DNA from 3 places in the Streptomyces sp. BRA346 genome. Region 3 is predicted to be linked to each of the others. Evidence: riboswitches for the same ligand, from Rfam matches in the RefSeq annotation. Region 3 holds a riboswitch; each other region holds the start of a gene.

Region 1 (4,511 bases), on a different contig from region 3:
GCGCACCCCAGCTCCATGGCGAGCGCCGCGTCGGACGCCGTGCCCGCGCCCGCGTCGAGGATCACCGGGACTCCGGCGTGCTCGGTGATCAGCTGGAAGTTGTGCGGGTTGCGGATGCCGAGGCCGGAGCCGATCGGCGAGCCCAGCGGCATGATCGCGGCGCAGCCGACGTCCTCCAGCTTGCGGGCCAGAACCGGGTCGTCGTTGGTGTACGGCAGGACCGTGAAGCCGTCGTCCACCAGGGTCTCGGCGGCGTCCAGCGTCTCGATGGGGTCGGGGAGCAGGGTGCGCTCGTCGGCGACGACCTCCAGCTTCACCCAGTCGGTGCCCAGCGCCTCGCGGGCGAGCCGGGCGGTCAGCACGGCCTCACCGGCGGTGAAACAGCCCGCGGTGTTGGGCAGCGGGCGGATGCCGTGCCGGTTCAGTACGGACAGCACCGAGCCCTGCACCGTGGGGTCGAGGCGGCGCATCGCGACCGTGGTCAGCTCGGTGCCGGAGGCGATCAGCGAGCGTTCCAGGATGTCCAGGCTGGGCGCGCCGCCGGTTCCCATGATCAGGCGGGAGCCGAAGGTCGTACCGGCGATGGTGAGCGGATCGGCGTCGGTGAGGACCTGATCCAGCGTCGTGGCGTGGGACATGGGGGTTCAGCCTCCTTGGACCGCGGTGAGGACCTCGACGCGATCGCCGTCGCCGAGCGGGGTCGCGGGCCACTGGCCGCGCGGGACGACCGTCTCGTTGACGGCCGCGGCGACGCCCGAGGGCGCCTGGGTGAGGGTCGCGACGACCCCGTCGAGAGTGGTGCCGTCGGGCAGCTCGCGGGGCTCGCCGTTCACGGTCACGGTCATGCGGTGTGCTCCTGTACTGCTGCGGTGGGGAGAGGCGGGGTCGCCGCGAAGCGCCGCGGGGAGAACGGCCGCGCCTCGGGCGGCAGTTCGCCGCTCGCCAGGGCCTCGGCCATGACGTCGCCGGTGATCGGGGTGAGCAGGACGCCGTTGCGGTAGTGGCCGGTGGCCAGCTGGAGGCCGGGCAGCTCGGTCGGGCCGAGCAGCGGGGCGTTGTCGGGGGAGCCGGGGCGCAGCCCGGCCAGGGTCTCGACGAGCGGCAGTTCGGTGATGCCGGGCACCAGCTCGTGGGCGTCGCGCAGCAGCTCGTACACCCCGCCCGCGGTGACGGTGGTGTCCCAGCCCAGCTCCTCCGTCGTCGCGCCGACGACCAGCTCGCCGTTCTCGCGCGGGACGAGGTAGACGTGCCCGCCGCGCACCACGGCCCGCACGGTCCGGGACAGGAAGGGCGCGTACGGGCCGGGCACCGACAGCCGCAGGACCTGGCCCTTGACGGGGCGCACGGGCGGCAGGACCTCCTCGGGCACGCCGGGGAGCCGCCCGCTGAGGCTGCCCGCGGCCAGTACGGTCTGCCCGGCGGTCAGCCGGGTGCGCGCGCCGTCGGCCAGCTCGGCCCCGGTGGCGCGGTCGCCGTCGCCGTTCAGCAGCAGCCGCTCGGCGCGGACGCGGTGGAGGACCACCCCGGCGCGTTCGCACGCCGCCAGCAGCGCCGCCGCCAGCCGCCGCGGGTCGACCTGGTGATCGCCGTCGACGCGCAGGCCCCCGCGTACGCCCGGCGCGAGCATCGGCTCCAGGCGCCTGCATTCGCGCCCCGTGAGCCACTGTGCGTCCAGTCCCAGCCGCTGCTGGAAGCCGTGCAGCTCGCGCAGATGGGCCCGGTCGTCCGCGTCGAGCGCGACCGAGAGCGTCCCGCAGGTACGGAAGGCCAGGTCATGGCCGCTCGCCTGCTCCAGCTCCGGCACGAAGGACGGGTAGCGGCGCGCCGAGGCCAGGTTCAGCCCGAGCAGGGTCTGCTCGCCGTAGTGCAGCTCGGTGACGGCCGCCAGCATCCCGGCCGCGACCCGGGCGGCCCCGCCGCCGGGCGCCGGGTCGACGACGGCGGTGCGCAGGCCCCGCTGGGCCGCCCGCCAGGCCGTGACCAGGCCGATGATGCCGCCGCCGATGACGAGGACGTCGTACGGTGCGGCGTTGCCTTGAGGCGTTTCATGTGGGGTGTGCATGGGCTGGTCGCCCCCTCCCTTCGCCGGCATGACCCGGATCAGGTTCGTACGGTCGGAGGCCGCGCCAGCCTCCCTCTCAGCCCGGTGCGCCCGGGCTCCCGCGAGTGCTCTGTCCCGCCACCCTAGTACGCGCCCCGAATCGCCCGGAAGGGAGCGTCCCGGGCGGTGCCGGGCACGAAGCCCCGCGCCCCGGTACGACGGGCCGTCCGGTCCGTCGGGCTGTGCCCGAGATCTCGTCGTGCGCTCTCCGGTCCGCCCCACCTGCCGCAATACAGTGATCGTGTGAGCGATGAGACGACGAAGACGATGGCGTCCTCGGCGGGTGGCGGCGGACAGCGGGTGGTGATCGTCGGCGCTGGGATGGCGGGGGTGCAGACCGCGGTGGCGCTGCGGGAGCAGGGCTGGACCGGGGAGATCCTGCTGTTGGGAGCCGAGCCCCATCAGCCGTACGACCGGCCGCCGCTGTCCAAGGCCGTGCTGCTCGGCAAGGCCGAAGGGTCCGCGTTCGACGTGGACTTCGCCGCGCTCGGCATCGAGCTGCGCCTCGGCGTCCCGGTGACCGGGCTGGACACGGACGGGCGCACGGTCGAGACCGGGTCCGGCCCGGTCCCGTACGACGTCCTGGTGATCGCCACCGGCGCCGAGCCGGTCGCCCTGCCCGGCAGCGAGGGCGTGCCCGGCGTCCATCTGCTGCGCACCCTGGACGACGCCGAACGGCTGCGCCCGGTGCTCGCCGCGCAGCAGGAGATCGTGGTGGTGGGGGCGGGCTGGATCGGCGCGGAGTTCGCGACCGCGGCCCGCGAGGCGGGCTGCACGGTGACGGTCGTCGAGGCCGCGGACCGGCCGCTGGCGGGCGCCCTCCCGGCGGAGGTCGCCGCCCACATGACCGGCTGGTACGCGGACTACGGCGCCACCCTGGTCACCGGCGCCCGGGTCACCGCGCTCGACCAAAACGGGCTCCAGCTCGGCGACGGCACCCGGCTGCGGGCCGGTGCGGTGGTCGTCGGCATCGGCGCCCGGCCCGCGACCGGCTGGCTGGCCGGTTCGGGCGTCGAACTCGCCGAGGACCGGTCCATCGCCGCCGACGCGGGGCTGCGCACCTCGGCGCCCGACGTGTACGCCGTCGGCGACTGCGCGTCCTTCCCGTCCGCCCGCTACGGGACCCGGCTGCTGGTGCACCACTGGGACAACGCGCTCCAGGGGCCGCGGACGGTCGCCGCCAACGTGGTCGGCAGCCGGACCGCGCACTTCCCCGGCCAGGTCTACGACCCGGTGCCGTACTTCTGGTCCGAGCAGTTCGGGAGGTTCGTGCAGTACGCGGGGCACCACTCGGACGCCGACGAACTGGTCTGGCGGGGCGACCCGGACGGCGCCGCCTGGTCGGTGTGCTGGCTGCGGGACGGGGCCCTGGTCGCCCTGCTGGCGGTCGGCCGTCCGCGCGATCTGGCCCAGGGCCGCAAGCTGATCGAACGCGGCGCCCGGCTGGACCGGACCCGGGCCACGGATCCGTCGGTGCCGCTGAAGTCGGCCGTTCTGTGACCCGCCGGTACCCCCGTGAGCAGGGGGCGGGGCCGGGCGTCCGCCGTGCGGGCCCCGCATCCGGCGGCCCGCACGGCGGACGCCCGGCTACCCACTGTCAGTCCCAGATGGCAGGCTTGTTCTGTGACCGAGATTGACGCAAAGATCGATGCTCTCGTCCCCGCCTGGCTCACCCTCCCCGACGTCGCCGACCGGCTCGGCGTCGAGGTGACCCGCGTGAGGCAGTTGGTCAAGGAGGGCCAGCTGATCGCGGTGCGCCGTGGCGAGAACCGGGTGCTCCAGGTGCCCGACGACTTCATCGGTGACGGCAAGGTCGTCAAGGGCCTCGTGGGGACCTTGACACTGCTCAAGGACGACGGCTTCAGCGACGAGGAGATGCTGGAGTGGCTCTTCACCCCTGACCCGAGCCTGCCGGGCACCCCGGCCCAGGCGCTGCGCGAGAATCGCGGCACGGAAGTGAAGCGGCGCGCGCAGGCGCTCGCCGTCTGACGTCGCCCGCCGTTCTCCGAACCACTTCTGATCCACTTCTGAACCACCAGGCGTACGGGCGGGGCCGACCCTGCCCGTACGCCGCACGATCCGGGGGGAAACCCACCCATGACCGCACGCGAGCAGCTGGCCGACGCCCGCCTCTACCTGTGCACCGACGCGCGCAAGCGCCAGGGCGACCTGCCGGAGTTCCTGGATGCCGTGCTGGCGGCCGGGGTGGACATCGTCCAGCTGCGGGAGAAGGGCATGGAGGCCGCCGAGGAGCTGGATCACCTCGCCGTCTTCGCCGACGCCTGCCGCCGCCACGGCAAGCTGCTCGCCGTCAACGACCGGGCGGACGTCGCCCACGCCGCCGGTGCCGGCGTGCTCCACCTGGGCCAGGGCGACCTGCCCGTCCCGGCGGCCCGCGCCATCCTCGGCG
Region 2 (4,511 bases), on a different contig from region 3:
CGAGCGGAAGGACATCCGGGTCCCCCTGGTGCCGCTCGCCGTCGGCGGCGTCGCCATGGTCGTCGCGGGCTATGTGCGCGGGGCGCAGGGCGCGTGGGTGGCGGTGTCGCTCACGGCGCTCGCCGTGCTCGTGTGGCGGATGACCGAGCCGCCCGACAACTACCTCAGGGATGTCACGGCGGGCGTCTTCGCCGCCTTCTACGTGCCGTTCCTCGCCACCTTCGTGGCGCTCATACTGGCAGCCGAGGACGGCCCGTGGCGGGTGCTGACCTTCCTGCTGCTGACCGTGGTGAGCGACACCGGTGCATACGCGGTGGGCTGGCGCTTCGGCAAGCATCCGCTCGCACCCCGCATCAGCCCCGGCAAGACCCGCGAGGGGCTGCTGGGCGCGGTGGCGTTCGCGATGGTCGTCGGCGCGCTGTGCATGCAGTACCTCATCGAGGACGGCGTGTGGTGGCAGGGGCTGCTGCTCGGCCTCGCCGTCGCGGTCAGCGCGACCCTGGGGGACCTCGGCGAGTCCATGATCAAGCGTGACCTCGGCATCAAGGACATGGGCAAGCTGCTGCCCGGCCACGGCGGGATCATGGACCGGCTCGACTCGCTGCTGCCCACCGCTCCCGTGGTGTGGCTGCTGTTCGTGATCTTCGTGGGCGGCGGCTGAGCCGCGTAACGGATCGCACTCTCCGGGCCCCGCGCCGCCCGTGGCGCGGGGCCTTCCGCATGTCTGCGACACTGGTACGGCCATGCCTAAGCCCGGAGAACTCACTTTCGCCGTGCCGCGTGGGGCCAAGAAGCCCCCGCGGCACCTCGCCGACCTCACGCCCGCCGAGCGCCGCGAGGCCGTCGCCGCCCTCGGGGAGAAGCCCTTCCGGGCCGCTCAGGTGTCGCGCCACTACTTCGCCCGGTACACCGACGACCCCGCCCAGTGGACCGACGTACCGGCCGGCGCGCGCGAGAAGCTCGCGGCCGGGCTGCTGCCGGACCTGATGAGCGTCGTGCGGCACATCAGCTGCGACAACGACACCACCCGCAAGACCCTGTGGCGGCTCTTCGACGGCACGCTCGTGGAGTCCGTGCTGATGCGCTACCCGGACCGGGTCACCATGTGCATCAGCTCCCAGGCGGGCTGCGGCATGAACTGCCCGTTCTGCGCCACCGGCCAGGCGGGTCTGGACCGCAACCTGTCCACCGCCGAGATCGTGCACCAGATCGTCGACGGCATGCGGGCCCTGAGGGACGGAGAGATCCCCGGGGGCCCGGCCCGGCTGTCCAACATCGTCTTCATGGGCATGGGCGAGCCGCTGGCCAACTACAACCGGGTCATCGGTGCCATCCGCCGGCTCACCGACCCCGAGCCCGACGGGCTCGGTCTTTCGCAGCGCGGAATCACGGTTTCGACCGTCGGACTGGTCCCGGCGATGCTGCGGTTCGCCGACGAGGGCTTCAAGTGCCGCCTGGCGGTCTCCCTCCACGCGCCCGACGACGAGCTGCGCGACACCCTCGTCCCGGTCAACACCCGCTGGAAGGTGCGCGAGGTCCTGGACGCGGCGTGGGAGTACGCGGAGAAGTCCGGCCGACGGATCTCCATCGAGTACGCCCTGATCAAGGACATCAACGACCAGGCGTGGCGCGCCGACCTGCTCGGCCGGCTGCTCAAGGGCCACCGGGTGCACGTCAACCTCATCCCGCTCAACCCGACGCCCGGCTCCAAGTGGACGGCGTCCCGGCCCGAGGACGAGAAGGCGTTCGTGGCCGCCCTGGAGCGGCACGGGGTGCCGGTGACCGTCCGGGACACCCGGGGGCAGGAGATCGACGGGGCGTGCGGCCAGCTGGCGGCCACGGAGCGCTGAGAACCGCCGACTGATACGGCTGATACGGTGCCTTCGCACAAGCGCCGCACAACCGTCGTATCGCGGCGCACAAATGAACATTCCGACAGGGGAGCGCGACAGCGCTGAGAGTGCGGCACGGCCGCAGACCCTCCAACCTGATCCGGGTCATACCGGCGTAGGGAGTCAGCCTCACCATGAACAGCCATCTTCGGCGTGCCGTCACCGCCGCCCTCGTCGGATCCCTCGGCACCGGCGTCCTCACCGGTTGCGGCGGGGACGCGGCGGACGGCAAGGACTCCAAGACCGTCACCCTGGTCTCGCACGACTCGTTCGCGGCGTCCAAGGCCGTCCTCAAGGAGTTCACCCGCACGACCGGCTACAAGGTGCGGGTACAGGCCGGTGGTGACGCGGGGGCCGCCGTCAACCAGGCGATCCTGTCCAAGGGCCATCCGCAGGGCGATGTGTTCTTCGGCGTCGACAACACCCTCCTCTCGCGCGCGCTCGGCAACGACCTGTTCACGGCGTACGAGGCGAAGGGCCTGGACAAGGTCCCCGCGGCGTTCCAGCTCGACCGGGCGAAGCACCGCGTCACCCCGGTCGACTACGGCGACATCTGCGTCAACTACGACCGCGCCTACTTCGAGCGCAAGAAGCTCGCGCCGCCGAAGACGTTCGCCGACCTGACCAAGCCCGCGTACAAGAACCTGCTGGTCACCGAGAACGCCGCCACCTCGTCCCCCGGTCTCGCCTTCCTCCTCGGCACCGCCGCCCGCTACGGCGACCACGGCTGGCGCGACTACTGGAAGAAGCTGCGGGCCAACGGCGTCGAGGTGGTCGACGGCTGGGAGCAGGCGTACTACGACCGCTTCTCCGGTTCGGCGGGCGGCGCCAAGGGCGACAAGCCGCTCGTCGTCTCGTACGCCTCCAGCCCGCCCGCCGAGGTGGCGGACGCGAAGTCGAAGCCCGCCAAGGCCCCGACCGGGGTGGCGGACGGCACCTGCTTCCGGCAGACGGAGTTCGCCGGGCTGCTGAAGGGCGCGGGCAACACCAAGGGGGGCAAGGCGCTGCTGGACTTCCTGCTGACCAAGCGATTCCAGGAGGACGTACCGCTGAACATGTACGTCAATCCGGTGCGCGAGGGCGCCGAGCTGCCGGAGGTCTTCACCCGGTACGGGGTCAAGGTCGCCGACCCGGCCACCCTGCCCCCGCGGAAGATAGCCAAGAACCGTGAGCCCTGGGTCAAGGCATGGTCCTCGCTCGTTCTGTAGAGCCCCGCGAGAACCGTGAGAAGGGCGAGGGGAAGGCACGCGGCACCGCCCTGCGGCTCGCCCTCATGGCCGTGCCGCTCGCGTTCTTCGGCGTCTTCTTCGCGTATCCCGTGGCCGCGATCGTCACCCGCGGGCTGCGCGTCGGCGGCCGGTGGCGCCTTGAGCGGATACCCGAGGTGCTGGGCGACCCGTCCGTCCTGCACACCCTGTGGTTCACCGGCTGGCAGGCTGCCGCCTCGACCGGGCTGACGTTGGCGGTCGCGCTGCCCGGCGCGTATGTCTTCGCCCGCTTCGACTTCCCCGGCAAGGGGCTGCTGCGCGCCGTGGTGACCGTGCCGTTCGTGCTGCCGACCGTCGTCGCCGGGTCGGCGTTCCTGGGGCTGCTCGGGCGCGGCGGGCTGCTGGACGAGCTGTGGGGGATACGGCTCGACACCAGCGTCTGGGCGATCCTGCTGGCCCACGTCTTCTTCAACTACGCGGTGGTCGTCCGCACCGTCGGCGGGCTGTGGGCGCAGCTCGACCCACGCCAGGAGGAGGCCGCCCGGGTGCTCGGCGCGAGCCGCCTCGCGGCCTGGCGCCGGGTCACCCTGCCCGCGCTGGGCCCCGCCGTGGCCGCCGCCGCGCTGATGGTCTTCCTGTTCACGTTCACCTCCTTCGGCGTGATCCAGATCCTCGGCGGTCCGCGCTACGCCACCCTGGAGGTGGCCATCTACCGGCAGACCGCGCAGCTGCTCGACCTGCCGACGGCCGCGGTGCTGACCCTCGTGCAGTTCGCGGCGGTCGCGGCCGTCCTCGCCCTGCACGCCTGGACCGTACGCCGCCGGGAGGGCGCGCTACGGCTCGTCGACGCCGCCCGGACCGCGCGCCGTCCCCAGGGCCCGGCGCAGTGGGGGCTGCTCGCGGGGGTGCTGGCCGTCGTCGCGCTGCTGATCGTGCTGCCGCTCGCGGTGCTGGTGGAACGCTCGCTCCACGGGCCGGACGGCTACGGGTTCACGTACTACCGGGCGCTTCAGTCCGCCGCCGACAGCGGCGGCACCTTCTTCGTGGCCCCCGTGGACGCCATCGGGAACTCCCTCCAGTACGCGGCCGTCGCCACCGTCTTCGCCGTCCTCGTCGGCGGCCTCGCCGCCGCCGCGCTCACCCGCAGGGCCGGGCGCCTCGTCCGCGGCTTCGACGCGCTGCTGATGCTGCCGCTGGGCACCTCCGCCGTCACCGTCGGCTTCGGCTTCCTCATCGCGCTCGACGAACCCCCGCTGGACCTGCGCGCCTCCTGGCTCATCGTGCCGCTCGCCCAGGCCCTGGTGGGCGTGCCCTTCGTCGTCCGCACCCTGCTGCCCGTCCTGCGGGCCGTGGACCACCGGCTGCGGGAGGCCGCCGCCGTGCTCGGCGCGTCCCCGCTGCGCGCCTGGCG
Region 3 (4,511 bases):
GGTGCCCGACAGGAACAGGGCGATCACGGTGACCACGGGGACGACGACCTTGAACACCGACACCAGGTTGTTGAGCCGGGCGAATATCCGCACGGCGAACCAGTTCAGCGCGGTGAGCACGACGCTCAGCGCGACGGCCACGCCGAGTCCCGGGAGGGTGAGGCGGCCGCTGTCGTAGAGCCCCGGCAGATAGTGCGCGGCGTACTGCATGATCGCGCTGATTTCCGCGGCCGTACCGCCGACGGACAGCACGACGGACCAGCCGACCATCGTGCCGACCAGCCGCCCGCTCGCGTACAGCGGCCACCGCACGGTGCCGCCGCCCTCCGGGCGGGTGGCGCCCAGCTCCACCATCACCAGGGCGATCAGGGCGCACAGCACACCCGCCGCGATCCAGGACAGCAGCGCGGCGGGCCCGGCGGTCTGGGCGGCGTACAGGGCCGCGAACAGCCAGCCGGAGCCGAGGATGTTGGAGAACCCGATCGCGGTCAGGCCCCAGAAGCCGAGGTCCTTGTGGAGTCTGCGTTCCTCGGCGAGCACCGCCGGGGCGGCGATGGACTCCGCTGGCTGGTTCTGCGGCACGTGGCACGTCTCCTCGGGGGTGCGGGATTCAACAGGAGCCCAGGGTGCCACGCCCGCCGCGGAGCGCGGTCGCCGGATGCCGTGTGACGTGCGGATACGGGCGAAAACGCCCGTGTCTCACCGGGTCGTACGGCGGCGCATCCTGAGCGGGCCGTAGACGAGGAGCGCCGCGAGGAAGGCGGCGTAGTACGCGAGGTACGGCAGCCCGCACAGCCGGGCCAGCGCGTCACCGCCGAACAGGCCGATGAGGGCGTCCCAGGCGACGGACGACAGCCACTGGAGGACGCCGGGCACGGTGACGGCCCGGCCGAACGCCAGCCGCGCGAGGGGCAGCTGCCCAGCGCCGGTCAGACTGCCCCAGGCGCCCAGGTACGCGGTGCGCACGGCACCGATGAGGGTGCCCAGGACGACGGCGGCCAGCGCGGTGGCGAAGTCCAGGCCGAGGGAGATGCCGACGGTGCCGGTGAACACGCCGGTCATGGTCAGGTTCGGGGCGAACCACACGGTGAACAGGCGCCCCGGCCCGCCGTAGCGGTGGTTTTCCGGAACCGGCGCGATACCGCGCGCCTCGACGCGCAGATCGCCGGGCGCGGTGGGCATCCGCCCGTCGAAGACGGATTCCGCGCCGGTGGTCGCCGGGTCGGTGGCAGCATGCGGCATCGGCATCGATGACATCCCTCCGCCAGTGCTAACTGGTTCAGGTTCGACGGGTGTGATCTCAGCCCCGTGCGGGGCACCCCGTGTCGGTGGAGCGACCTCAGGCTAACCCTTCGCCCCGTGGCCCCGGGGGCGGGCCCGGGCCGGGAGCGCGTCCAGGAACAGCGCCCCGGCCAGCAGCGCGGCACTCCCCCGGGGCGCGATGCCCTGGGCGCGCAGCTCGGCGTCGAGGGCGGCGAGGGCGTCGGCGCCCCGCTCCGTCGCGGCGCCGCCCGCCTCCAACACACCGCGCGCCCCGTCCTGCACCCGCCGCAGGGCGGGCGGCCCCGCCTGGTACAGCGGCCCGGTGTCCTGGAGTGTGCTCATCACGGTGAGCAGCGCGTCGAGCCGGGCCTGTGTCTCGGTGGCGCCCGCGGTCCGCGCCGCGGACAGGGCGTCCAGGGCGCGGCGTACGTGCGGGAACGCGGCCCGCGCCTCACCGCGCGCGCCCGCCGCCCCGTAAGTGGCGGACACCTGCGAGCCCGCCGAGGCCTTGCGCGGGGCGCCACGGTCGGCGTGGGCGGCGAGCTGCCGGGCGGTGGCGGTCAGATCCCCGGGGGCGGCGCCGGGTTCCAGGGCGGCGGCCGCCACCAGCAGCCCCAGCACCCACAGCGCCCCGTGGTGCAGACGGCCGGTGACCGGGCCGCCACCGGCCCGCGCCATGGTCCACTCGGCGCAGCGGCCGATGGCGCCCAGCTCCTCGCGGAGCGCACGCGTCGGCTCGCCGGGGCGCCGGGCGGCGGCGGCCATGGCCGCGAACCCGGGTGCCAGCGACTTGGCCGACCAGCGCAGGGCGAGCAGATCGGTGCCGGTGGCGCGGGCCTGGAGGTCGCGGGTGTCCGCGAGGCCCGGTTTGGGGGTCAGCTCCGCCTGGGAGATCAGGGCTCGTACGGCGGTCTGCGCCAGTGCGTCGTCCGTGGAGCGCGTCGTGGGCATGCCCGGAGAGTAGGGGGCGAACCTTTCCCGGGCCTGGGTCGTTCCTGTGACCCCGCTGTGGGCGTCACGTCCGCCCCCGCTGTGGGCGTCACGTCAGTGCGATTCGCGGGCGACGAAGGATCCGCGGGTGCCGGTGAGGAAGTCCAGTCCGGCGCCGCGGTCGGCCTGTTCGACGTGGTCGCGGTAGATCTGCTCCCATCCGCCGGTGGCCGGTGGCGCGGCGGCGGTCACCGGTTGCCGTGCGGCGAGTTCCTCGTCGGGGACGTCCAGCCTCAGCAGGCGCCGCTCGACGTCCAGCTCTATCCAGTCGCCGGTCCGTACCAGCCCGAGCGGGCCGCCCGCCGCCGACTCGGGCGCGATGTGCAGGACGACGGTGCCGAAGGCGGTTCCGCTCATCCGCGCGTCGCTGATCCGCACCATGTCCCGCACTCCGGCCCGGAGCACCGCGGGCGGCAGGGGCATGTTTCCCACCTCGGGCATGCCGGGGTAGCCGCGCGGTCCGCAGCCGCGCAGGACCAGCACATCCGACGCGTCGACGTCCAGGTCCGGGTCGTCGATCCGGGTACGGAAGTCCTCGATCCCGTCGAACACCACGGCGCGGCCCCGGTGGCTGAGCAGCTCCGGTGTCGCGGCGGCGGGCTTGATGACGGCTCCGTCGGGACAGAGGTTGCCGCGCAGCACGGCGAGCCCGGCCCGGTGGGCGATCGGCTCGTCCGCGGTGCGGATGACGGTGGTGTCGGTACTGGACAGGCCGGACAGCTGCTCGGTGAGGGGGCGGCCGGAGACGGTGAGCGCCGGTTCCAGGTGGTCCCTGATCTCCCCGAGGACGGCGTCCAGGCCACCGGCGCGGTGGAAGTCCTCCATGAGGTGGGATCCGGCGGGCTGCACATCGGCGAGCAGGGGGATCCCGCGGCCCGCGCGGTCGATGTCGTCCAGGCCGAAGTCCGCCCCGACCCGGCGGGCGAGGGCCAGCAGATGGACGACCGCGTTGGTGGAGCCGCCGATGGCGGCCACCGCGCGCACCGCGTTCCGCAGCGCCTCCGCGGTCAGGACGGCGCTGGGCCGCAGGTCCTCGCGCACCATGTCGACGATGCGGTTGCCCGCGGCGTGGGACAGCTCCAGCAGCCGGCTGTCGGGGGCGGGGAGCCCCGCGTTGCCGGGCAGGGTCATGCCCAGCGCCTCGGCGGCACAGGCCATGGTGGACGCCGTGCCCATGGTGTTGCAGTGTCCCCGGCTGCGGATCATCGCCGACTCGGCGCGGCGCAGCTCGGAGCGGTCCATGCGGCCCGCCCGCACCTCCTCGCTCAGCTCCCACACCCCGGTGCCACAGCCCAGCGGGCGGCCCTTCCACGCGCCGTTCAGCATGGGGCCGCCGGTGACCATCAGGGTGGGCAGGTCGACCGACGCGGCGCCCAGCAGCAGGGACGGTACGGTCTTGTCGCAGCCGCCGAGCAGGACCACGCCGTCGACGGGGTTGGCCCGGATGAGTTCCTCGGTCACCATCGCGGCGAGGTCGCGGAAGAACATCGCGGTCGGTCGCAGCAGGGTCTCCCCCAGCGACGGCACCGGAAGCTCCAGCGGCACCCCGCCGGACTCCCACACGCCCCGTTTCACATGGTCGGCTATTTCGCGGAAGTGGCTGTTGCAGGGGGTGAGTTCGGACCAGGTGTTGCAGATGACGATCTGCGGTCGTCCGTCGAAGGCGTGGTCGGGGAGGCCGCGCCGCATCCAGGCACGGTGGATGAACGCGTCGCGGGAGTCACCCTCGTACCACTGCCGCGACCGGTGCGTGCCACTCATACGAACCTTCCGATCTCTTCGACGACCGTGCGGGGGAACGCTGCCCACCCCGGGTGGGTTTCAGGCCCGGCGCCGGGCCTCGTCCAGATAGTGGAGCACGGCGGCCACGCGCCGCTCGGTGCGGTCGGTGGGGGCCAGTCCGAGCTTGGCGAAGATGTTGCGGATGTGCTTGTGGACGGCGCCTTCGGTGACCACGAGCCGCCGACGGGGTCCGCGACGGCGGCCCGCAGCCGCCGCGGACCGGGCTCCGGGACGAGGATTTCCGGGCCCCACCGGGACAGCCGGGCGCGTTCCCGGGCGCTGGTGCTGACCCCGGAGGCGCGGGGCGTCCTCGACCTGGATGTGCGCGACGGCAGCCTGGCGAGGCTGACGGGCGCCACCGTCGCCGTCTCCACCGATGCCGCCGGGTCGCGCGGCGCACCCGGGGCGGCGAGGTGGAGCTGGTGCTCGGCGACGGCGCCCGGGTCACCGCCCGGGTGGTGGCCACGTACGCGCGC

Evidence for each region. Region 3 has a riboswitch for thiamine pyrophosphate ahead of LCH29_RS02590 (cytosine permease). Riboswitches for the same ligand answer to the same signal wherever they lie in the genome.
Region 1: linked by a shared signal. The riboswitch ahead of thiO (glycine oxidase ThiO) and the one ahead of LCH29_RS02590 (cytosine permease) in region 3 are both predicted to bind thiamine pyrophosphate.
Region 2: linked by a shared signal. The riboswitch ahead of LCH29_RS22395 (thiamine ABC transporter substrate-binding protein) and the one ahead of LCH29_RS02590 (cytosine permease) in region 3 are both predicted to bind thiamine pyrophosphate.

The regions. Positions count from the first base shown of each region.
Region 1 is NZ_JAIWIH010000006.1:162,400-166,910, forward strand. Features, by position in the region: gene LCH29_RS10515 (thiazole synthase) at 1-638, opposite strand, end outside; gene thiS (sulfur carrier protein ThiS) at 645-845, opposite strand; gene thiO (glycine oxidase ThiO) at 842-2,062, opposite strand; TPP riboswitch at 2,061-2,174, opposite strand; gene LCH29_RS10530 (NAD(P)/FAD-dependent oxidoreductase) at 2,369-3,601, shown strand; gene LCH29_RS10535 (Rv2175c family DNA-binding protein) at 3,725-4,090, shown strand; gene thiE (thiamine phosphate synthase) at 4,199-4,511, shown strand, end outside.
Region 2 is NZ_JAIWIH010000019.1:122,888-127,398, reverse strand. Features, by position in the region: gene LCH29_RS22405 (phosphatidate cytidylyltransferase) at 1-661, shown strand, start outside; gene rlmN (23S rRNA (adenine(2503)-C(2))-methyltransferase RlmN) at 744-1,850, shown strand; TPP riboswitch at 1,928-2,031, shown strand; gene LCH29_RS22395 (thiamine ABC transporter substrate-binding protein) at 2,027-3,100, shown strand; gene LCH29_RS22390 (ABC transporter permease) at 3,079-4,511, shown strand, end outside.
Region 3 is NZ_JAIWIH010000002.1:209,698-214,208, reverse strand. Features, by position in the region: gene LCH29_RS02595 (APC family permease) at 1-582, opposite strand, end outside; partial or broken gene LCH29_RS02590 (cytosine permease) at 727-1,248, opposite strand; TPP riboswitch at 1,240-1,333, opposite strand; gene LCH29_RS02585 (triphosphoribosyl-dephospho-CoA synthase) at 1,345-2,214, opposite strand; gene LCH29_RS02580 (IlvD/Edd family dehydratase) at 2,308-4,014, opposite strand; partial or broken gene LCH29_RS02575 (DNA-binding response regulator) at 4,075-4,215, opposite strand; gene LCH29_RS02570 (ABC transporter permease) at 4,458-4,511, shown strand, end outside.